DNA from 4 places in the Zhongshania aliphaticivorans genome. Region 1 is predicted to be linked to each of the others. Evidence: predicted binding sites of a transcription regulator. Region 1 holds the regulator's gene; each other region holds the start of a gene.
The links. Region 1 encodes sigma-54, which starts transcription at its own class of promoters, with help from an activator protein. Its sites were predicted from a motif close to TGGCACANNNNTTGCNNT; they were not measured.
Positions count from the first base shown of each region.

Region 1 (2,208 bases):
GACGACAATGACCGTAACAGGGGCACTGCCACTATACCAGTCGTTTCCGCTCGTTTGAGGGCGGAATAACCAGTGATTCTCGATATTTTGCAATGGTGCGGCGGGCAACCTGAATGCCTTGATCGCCGAGTAAGTCGGTAATTTTACTGTCGCTTAGCGGTTTACGGGGGTTTTCTGCCGCCACCAGCTTTTTAATTAACGCGCGAATAGCGGTCGATGAACACTCACCGCCGGTGTCGGTTGATACATGACTGGAAAAGAAGAATTTAAGCTCAAAAATGCCTCTTGGGGTGTGCATGTATTTTTGGGTCGTTACCCGTGAAATCGTGGATTCGTGCATGCCAACCGCTTCGGCAATATCGTGTAAAACCAGGGGTTTCATGGCTTCTTCGCCGTATTCTAAAAAGCCGCGTTGGTATTCAACAATTTTGGTTGCGACTTTCATTAGAGTTTCATTGCGGCTGAGTAGGCTTTTGATAAACCAGCGCGCTTCTTGCAGATTGTCGCGGATATAGTCGTTATCACTGCTATTGCTGCTCTTTCTGGCCAGTGCCGCGTAGTGTGCGTTAATTTGAATTTTGGGTGCAATATCAGGGTTCAGCTCCACCAGCCAGCGATCGTCCTTTTTGCTTACAAACACATCGGGGACGACATATTCAGTTTCGTCGGCGCCAATGCTGTCACCCGGTGTGGGGTTGAGCGATTGCACCAGTTTTATGATGTCGCGAAGCTGATCTTCTTTTAAGCGGCAGCGACGCATTATCTGGTTATAGTCGCGATTGCCCAATTGCGCCATATATTGGCTCACGACAAGACGGGCTTCTTCAACTAAATAGGTGTCGGCGGGTAATTGCTTGAGCTGAATCAATAAACACTCTTGCAGGTCGCGGGCGGCTACGCCCGGTGGATCAAATTGCTGAATAAGATGTAAAACCGCATTGAACTCTTCGATTTCGATTTCGTCACTGGCAAAGCCTTCGACAAGTTCTTCTGCGCTGACCGTTAACCTGCCATTGTCATCGATGGCGTCGATGATGGCGTCGGCAATTAAACGGTCAATATCAGATAGGCGGCTGAGGTTTAGCTGCCAGCGTAAATGGTCTTGCAGGGAGTCGGCGCTGGAATTGCGATAGTCGTTGCTGTAGTCGTTGTCTTCCGCTGCCGAACCGCTGCCGGAGCCGCTGCTACTGCCGCTGGTTTGGTAAACGTCGTCCCACTGGCTGTCTACCGGCAGGTCGTCAGGGATGTCGCTGCGTTCGGCCCATTCAGTGTCTGCTTCGGGCTGCGGGGCTTCGGTCTCTTGGTCGCTGCTTTTCTCTGCTTTTTTGGGTTCGGCGGATGTGGGTTCGGTATTGACTTCAAAATCGTCGCTGTCATCACTGATTTCAAGCAGTGGATTGGAGTCCAATGCTGATTGTATTTCTTGTTGGAGGTCGAGGGTAGAGAGTTGTAATAAGCGAATCGCTTGTTGCAGCTGAGGTGTCATGGTCAGGCTTTGACCGACTTTGAGCTGTAGCGATTGTTTCATAGGCAGCGGCTTCTACAACGGGGTGATGGCAACACGAGTAATAGGTTTTACTCTACCGGCAACAATTATGCCTCACTCTCAGTGTAGTCGGGACAATCATCTCCTGCAATACCTGTGCCGACTCATTTACTCATTGCATAACTTATAAAGTAAATTTATCGCCCAAGTAAATGTCACGGACAATCTGATTACTTAATACGGTGTTGGCGTCCCCTTCGGCAACGATACGGCCTTCGCCAACGATATAGGCTTTGTCGCAAATATCGAGGGTTTCTCTGACGTTGTGGTCAGTGATGAGTACCCCAATGCCCCGCGCTTGCAAGTGCTTTACAATATTTTGAATGTCGTTCACCGAGATCGGGTCTACCCCTGCAAAGGGCTCGTCAAGGAGTATGAAGCTTGGCTCGGTGGCCAACGCACGGGCAATTTCAACTCGGCGACGTTCACCGCCGGACAGCGCCATACCCATGGATTTGCGAATATGGGTAATGTGAAACTCTTGAAGCAGAGCCTCTAATTTTTCTTTGCGTTGCGTACGGTTGAGGTCTTTTCGGGTCTCGAGGATGGCCATAATATTATCGGCGACGGTCAGTTTGCGAAAAATTGACGCTTCCTGTGGCAAATAGCCCACTCCGTTTTTGGCGCGGCCATTAATTGACAGTTTGGTTAGGTCGCGATCA
Region 1 is NZ_CP014544.1:3,326,761-3,328,968, reverse strand. Features, by position in the region: gene AZF00_RS14745 (RNA polymerase factor sigma-54) at 32-1,528, opposite strand; gene lptB (LPS export ABC transporter ATP-binding protein) at 1,671-2,208, opposite strand, start outside.

Region 2 (2,208 bases), 760 kb from region 1:
AGTAGTTTAATGCCAGAGTCGGTTAAGCGATAATTTTCGTCTGGACTGAGTTTACCGAGAATGGATTTAGCAATAATACCCACGTCTTCGCGGCGCTCGCGCAGTGGCGGCAACACAATGGGAAAGGCGTTAATCCGATAATAGAGATCTTCTCGGAACGCCCCTCGGGCAAGCTGTTCTTTTAAATTTTTGTGGGTGGCACAAATCAAACGGAACTGGGCGCGCTTAAGCTGGGTACTGCCCACCGCGCGATAGCTGCCCGTTTCAATCAAGCGCAGTAATTTAACCTGCATACCCAGTGGCACATCGCCGATTTCGTCCAAAAAGAGGGTGCCGCCTTCAGCATTCTCCAACAAGCCTGGTTTATTACTGACCGCGCCGGTAAATGCGCCTTTAACGTGACCAAATAACTCGCTCTCGAATAAGGTTTCGGTGAGGCCGGCGCATTCCACCGTCACCATAAGATGCTTATGACGAGGGCTGGCCTCGTGAATCGCCTTAGCGGCCAACTCCTTGCCCGTGCCCGACTCACCCATAAGAAGCACCGAGGTATCGCGTCTGGCAACGAGGTTAATCATATCAACCAAGCTATTAAACGCCGGGCTGCGCCCCACCATTTGCTGGGTGCTAAATTCGGCACTGGCAATCGTAACGGGTCTTAAAATTTCGACAAAATACCGTAACTCACCGTCGTCGCCGCGAATCGGCAACATTTCAACATCAACATGCTCCTTGCCCCGCGGTGTACTATGAATATGCAGCACGCGCTCTTTGGCACCAGAGCTTTTACATGCAAGCAACGGACAGCTTTCACCGGCTTGGTCACAAGGCACCCGGTAGCCGTGGGAAACTTCATAGCAATGGGCGCCACGATCAACTTCAATCTCGCCAAAGGTTTCGCGGTAGCGCTCATTTGTCGCCAAAATTTCATAATTTGCCGACACTAAAATCGCGGGATCACTGTAGCCGTCCAGCATCCGCGCCAAGCCTTTATCAGTATCACTTGCAATCAACTGCATGATCTTGCCAAATTTGTCAAAAAAGTTTGCCAATAATGACAACAAAGCGCGTGCTTATCGAGCCTAATTTTGACAAACCACTCAAAGAAAATTAGATACTACTTATAAAACAGCAACTTAAGTACAGCTAAGTGCGGCATGCTCGCCGTGGCACAGCTATTGCTGTTTAGGCACACAGGGCCATAATCGTAATCCACTCGCCAATCTTGGTAATAGCATCTCTTTTGGGAGCGCAGGCATGAATTTCGACCCCTTTGTACTGGCACGCATTCAATTTGCCACCAATATGAGTTTTCATATTCTCTTTCCCGCCATATCTATTGGTCTTGCGTGGATCCTGCTATTTTTCCGCCTGCGCTACACGCTAACCGGCGACAAGGCTTGGGAATATGCCTATTTATTTTGGGTAAAGGTCTTCGCACTCACCTTTGCGATGGGCGTGGTGTCTGGTATTACCATGAGCTTTCAGTTTGGCACCAATTGGCCCGGGTTTATGGAAAAGGCCGGGAACGTCGCAGGCCCGCTGCTCGGTTACGAAGTGCTGACGGCCTTCTTTTTAGAAGCCTCCTTCCTCGGCATTATGCTGTTTGGCAAAGATCGTGTATCCAACCGCCTACATTTAATTAGCACCTTTTTAGTCGCCTTCGGCACTACCTTGTCGGCATTCTGGATCCTCAGCCTAAATTCTTGGATGCAAACCCCAAGCGGTTATCATTTAGAAGAGGGCGTGGTGATGGTCGACAGCTGGATAGCAGTGATTTTCAACCCCTCCTTCCCTTATCGCTTCTTCCACATGCTAGTTGCCTCGGTACTCACCAGCGCCTTTTTAGTGGCGGGGGTCAGTGCCTGGCGGGCACTGAAAAACGTTGATGGCCCAGCTACGTGGAAAGTAATGAAAACCGGTGTCATCATTGCCGCCGTATTAACGCCTTTGCAAATTTTTATCGGCGATCTTCACGGCCTTAATACCTTAGAACATCAGCCCGCAAAAATCGCCGCAATGGAGGCTATTTGGGACACCGACCAAGCAGTGCCTTTTACGGTATTCGCCCTGCCGGACGAAGCCAGTCGCAGCAACCGGTTTGCCGTAGAGGTACCCTACGCTGGCAGCCTAATTTTAACCCATGATCCCCATGGCAAAGTGCAGGGTTTGAACGACTTTAAAGGCGAGCATCCGCCAGTTGCCATG
Region 2 is NZ_CP014544.1:4,083,267-4,085,474, forward strand. Features, by position in the region: gene AZF00_RS18290 (sigma-54 interaction domain-containing protein) at 1-1,019, opposite strand, end outside; gene AZF00_RS18295 (cytochrome ubiquinol oxidase subunit I) at 1,258-2,208, shown strand, end outside.
Region 2: the regulator sigma-54 is predicted to act here: its motif matches at 1,168-1,185, upstream of AZF00_RS18295 (cytochrome ubiquinol oxidase subunit I).

Region 3 (2,208 bases), 1.6 Mb from region 1:
CTGCGCTAACACGCAAGCCAATCAATTTATCGATTAGCACGAATAAGCCGTAACTAATAATAGCGGTATAGGCGAAGGTTGCACCAATACCAATCAATTGTACTTTGAGCTGCGACGCTATCGTCATACCTTCGGCGAGCCCCTGACCACTGAATACGCCCAGCTCACTGCTGGCAAAAATACCCGCCAAGAATGTCCCTAAAATGCCGCCAACACCGTGTACGGGAAATACATCAAGGGAGTCGTCAATTTTCCATACCTGCTTCATTGCTAAAGTAATGTAAAAACACACAATACCCGCACTTAAGCCAATCACCATAGCGCCCGCTGGGCCCACATAACCAGAAGCTGGCGTAATAGTACCCAAGCCCGCCACCATACCGGTTACCGCACCTAAAGCACTTGGCTTGCCATAGCGCTTCCACTCAATTGCCGACCAAGTTAAACAGCCCGTTGCCGCAGAGAGATGCGTCACCAGCATTGCCATACCGGCATCGCCATTAGCACCCAGAGCGCTGCCAGCGTTAAAGCCAAACCAGCCCACCCACAGCATTCCCGCACCGATAAATGTCATGGTCAAATTGTGTGGCGGCAAGGCCATTTGACCGAAACCCTGACGCTTACCGAGTACTAGCGCGGCCACCAACGCGGCAACACCAGCGGTTATATGCACCACGGTACCACCGGCGAAGTCGAGCAAGCCCATTTCCGCCAACCAACCACCGCCCCACACCCAATGGGTTACGGGCGCATAGACCAACAACAACCACAGCGCAGAAAATAACATTACCGCTGAGAATTTAATTCGTTCTGCAAAGCCACCAATAATCAAAGCCGGGGTGATAATGGCAAAGGTCATCTGGAACATAATAAAAACAGTTTCCGGAATATCACCACTGACGCTGTCTTCGCCTACGCCCGCCAGAAAGGCTTTACTCAAGCCTCCGACAAAGGCGCTGCCCTCGCTGAAAGCCAGGCTATACCCAGCAACCACCCACAACAGCGAGGCCAGGCAGGTAATACTGAAACACTGCATCAATACACTTAGTACGTTTTTGCTCCGTACTAAACCGCCGTAGAACAAGGCTAAACCGGGCAATGTCATAAACAGAACAAGGGCTGTTGAGGTTAACATCCACGCGGTATTACCGGTATCCAGACTCTGGGCGAATCCCCACTGTGGTGCAAAAATAGTAGCGAGCAAACCTGCAATACGCAGAGGGCGCCAATTTCCCTTGTTTTTCATCAACAATATCTCCAAGTGCTAAATTAAACGCACCAATTTAGGTCGTTAATTATTTAATCGCTCGATATTGGGGCGAAAATGACCTGCCCGAGATAGTCAGGCACCATCGCAAAATCCAATAAAAAATAACTTAAGCCACTGTTTATAAAAAACTTTAATCCCTAGAGTCCATTCCGAATACAGCAACTTAAATCAATACGACATAAGATTTATGGGCTGAAGCTTCAGCAACGCACAAACAACAAGCAATATCTATGCCCAAACTTAGTGCGCAAGCACCATAAAACAGCAGCCACCCCGAGAAGACAATCATTCCCGCAATTTAAATAGCGTAAAACAAGGTAAGCCTTGGCATTTTCAATTAATATTCTCTCGCACGCCTAGCGTGCCGCCTAAGCCCCCTTAATACCGGTAAAAGGCCTCTTTAGCCTAGCCGCCAGCAATATAAGCGAACTCTATGAGCAGCGAGAACTATCAGCAACGTAAGACCTTTTTCGACCAGCTACTAACAATCTATGGTCGCAAGCCGGTACTGGAAGCCCTGCAAGATCCTGGCATGCAGGTTTACAAGCTTCATCTCGCCCACAGCAACAAAGAAGACGGCATTATTCGCGAGTTACGCCAACTTGCCGAACAACGCGGCATTGCGATTGAAATGCACGAGCGTAAAGCCCTGTCGCGCATTTCTAAAAACGGCAAACAAGATCAAGGAGTTGCCGCCGATCTGCAGCTCAGCGCCTACCAGCCCTGCAACGCCATTAGCGCCGATCATTTACAGGCCGCGCCGCGCCGTTATATTGCCCTAGACCGCATTACCAACCCGCAGAATCTGGGTATGATTATTCGGTCGGTGGCAGCCAGCGGTATTGACGGCCTGATCTTACCGCGTCGAGGTGGTGCGCCACTTACCGCCTTAGTCATCAAAGCCAGCGCTGGCACCCTCTTTAAAGCGCCGATATATC
Region 3 is NZ_CP014544.1:1,760,246-1,762,453, reverse strand. Features, by position in the region: gene AZF00_RS07775 (ammonium transporter) at 1-1,246, opposite strand, end outside; gene AZF00_RS07770 (TrmH family RNA methyltransferase) at 1,704-2,208, shown strand, end outside.
Region 3: the regulator sigma-54 is predicted to act here: its motif matches at 1,489-1,506, upstream of AZF00_RS07775 (ammonium transporter).

Region 4 (2,208 bases), 1.1 Mb from region 1:
ATTTTCAGTGCTGGTGGTGACGGTGGCCTCGGTGGTGCTGGTGGTGATGGCGCTGACCTTAATACTAAATGTGACGCCGAGGTTGCGGGTGAAGGCGGTAACGGTGGCGACGGCGGTGAAGGTGGTCGTGGCGGTGATGTTACCTTTTTGTATCAAAGTGTTGCCAAAACTGAATCTGGCGACAGCATGGTGAGTCGCCTCAGTATTAATGCCGATGGCGGAGCAGGTGGTGAAGGTGGTGATGCGGGTTCTGGTGGTGCTGGTGGCGGCGGTTATTATGCAACTAAAAAAACGCTAACAGGCAGTGGTCGGAAGTGGGTTGCCGGGGCAACAGGCGGGCTTGCAGGCAGCCCTGGCGTAATGGGTTCAGCGGGTAAGCCAGGCCGCATTTTAGTCGATCAATTGATCACAAGTACGGTGAAAGCGGTGCCCTCAAGCAGTGAGGTGAGTCTCAAAGCCTTGCAGCGTGAAATTGCGCGCTTGCGTCAACGTATTGAAAAATTAGAAGCTCAGCAGGGCGCGGAGCAGCCTGCTAAGTCAGACTAATTCTCGATTACGCTTTATCTTGTCCTAAAAGGGTGCCTATGGCGCCCTTTTTTTATTCAATAAAAAGCGATATCGCTGGCAAATAGTGCGCAGGCACTCAAATAGTGCGCAGCAAGTAGCGGTAGGTGAGGATGGTGAAGTCAAACCCTGCGGTCTCTAGTTAACTATTTGTTTTTGTTAGATTAAATTTCAATTTCCGACGGCATTTTTAAGCTTGTTTAGCACTTAGTAATGGCTGTGTGCATATTTTTGAGGCGTTTTGTAAAGCATATTTTGCCCTATGCACTATGTTTGTGCGTAAGCTCGTGGTTTTGGATAGGCCTGCAAAGCCTGATTATTGTCCTGCTTTGTTTGTATGGAGTGACTTCTCTGTAACTTGTTGAATTTAAATAATAAAAATGTAGTTGGCATCGAACATGCTATAGCTAAGACAAGATTGTGCTTGATCACTTTCTATATACCAAAATGCGGAGACTAAAATATGAAATCAATGAAAACTTTACTGGCTGCCGGTGTTGCAGCTGCTTCAATGACGATGATTGCTGCTCCAGCTTCTGCTGAAGTCGCCGCTAGTGTTGGTGTTGCTAGCACTTACTTGTGGCGTGGTTATGACTTAGGCTCCGGTACGCCTGCCGTGTCCGGTGATCTAAGCTACAGCACTAGTGGTGCCTATATTGGCGCTTGGGCATCTTCTGGTGATACATCTGCTGGCACCGAGTACGACCTATACGCTGGCTACGGTATGGAAATTGGTGGCGGTGTAAGTTTCGACATCAGCGTTTGGAATTACAACTATCCTTCGGGCGCTGGCTACCTTGGCACTGAAGAAACGGATTTATTCGAGCATTCTGACCTAATCCTTACCGTTGGTCTTGGCCCAATTAGCGTCTCTTACTATGAGCCGATTGCTGGCCCATCTGGCTACACCTTATACAACTACTACACCGTTAGCGGCAGTGTAGGTGCATTCTCGTTAACTATTGGTATGGAAGATATCGATGGTGACGAAACTATGCACGCCGACCTCTCTTATGCTTATAACGACAATCTGTCGTTTATTGTGAGCCAGCAGGATGGTGATGATGTTTTAGCTGTAGATACAGATCCAAAATTCATTGTTTCTTATAGCTTGCCAATTTCTATGTAATACCCCGACCGGTGACTTGTTGTTGCCGGTCATTTTTTTAACTTAGTCCTAGTGTGTGATTCACGCACATTAACAGGAGATTTCCGATGAAATTGATTACGGCTGTTATTAAGCCATTCAAACTTGATGATGTGCGTGAGGCGCTGTCTGACATCGGCGTACAGGGCATAACTGTTACCGAGGTGAAGGGTTTTGGTCGCCAAAAAGGTCACACAGAGTTGTATCGTGGCGCTGAGTACGTTGTAGATTTTCTTCCTAAGGTGAAGATCGAAGTTGCAGTTGCTGACGGTTCCGTTGAGCCGACTATTGAAGCAATTACTAAATCAGCGAATACCGGCAAAATTGGTGACGGCAAAATTTTTGTAACCGCACTTGAGCAGGTTGTTCGTATCCGTACCGGCGAGACTGGCGAAGACGCTATTTAATTTCGCATTACGGTTGTTATAAACATTAATTAAAAGATTATTCTCTTTCCCTTTGGAGGGCATGTGATGGAAGACATCATACAGGTCAAG
Region 4 is NZ_CP014544.1:186,046-188,253, forward strand. Features, by position in the region: gene AZF00_RS00910 (hypothetical protein) at 1-546, shown strand, start outside; gene AZF00_RS00915 (TorF family putative porin) at 1,028-1,693, shown strand; gene glnK (P-II family nitrogen regulator) at 1,780-2,118, shown strand; gene AZF00_RS00925 (ammonium transporter AmtB) at 2,185-2,208, shown strand, end outside.
Region 4: the regulator sigma-54 is predicted to act here: its motif matches at 952-969, upstream of AZF00_RS00915 (TorF family putative porin).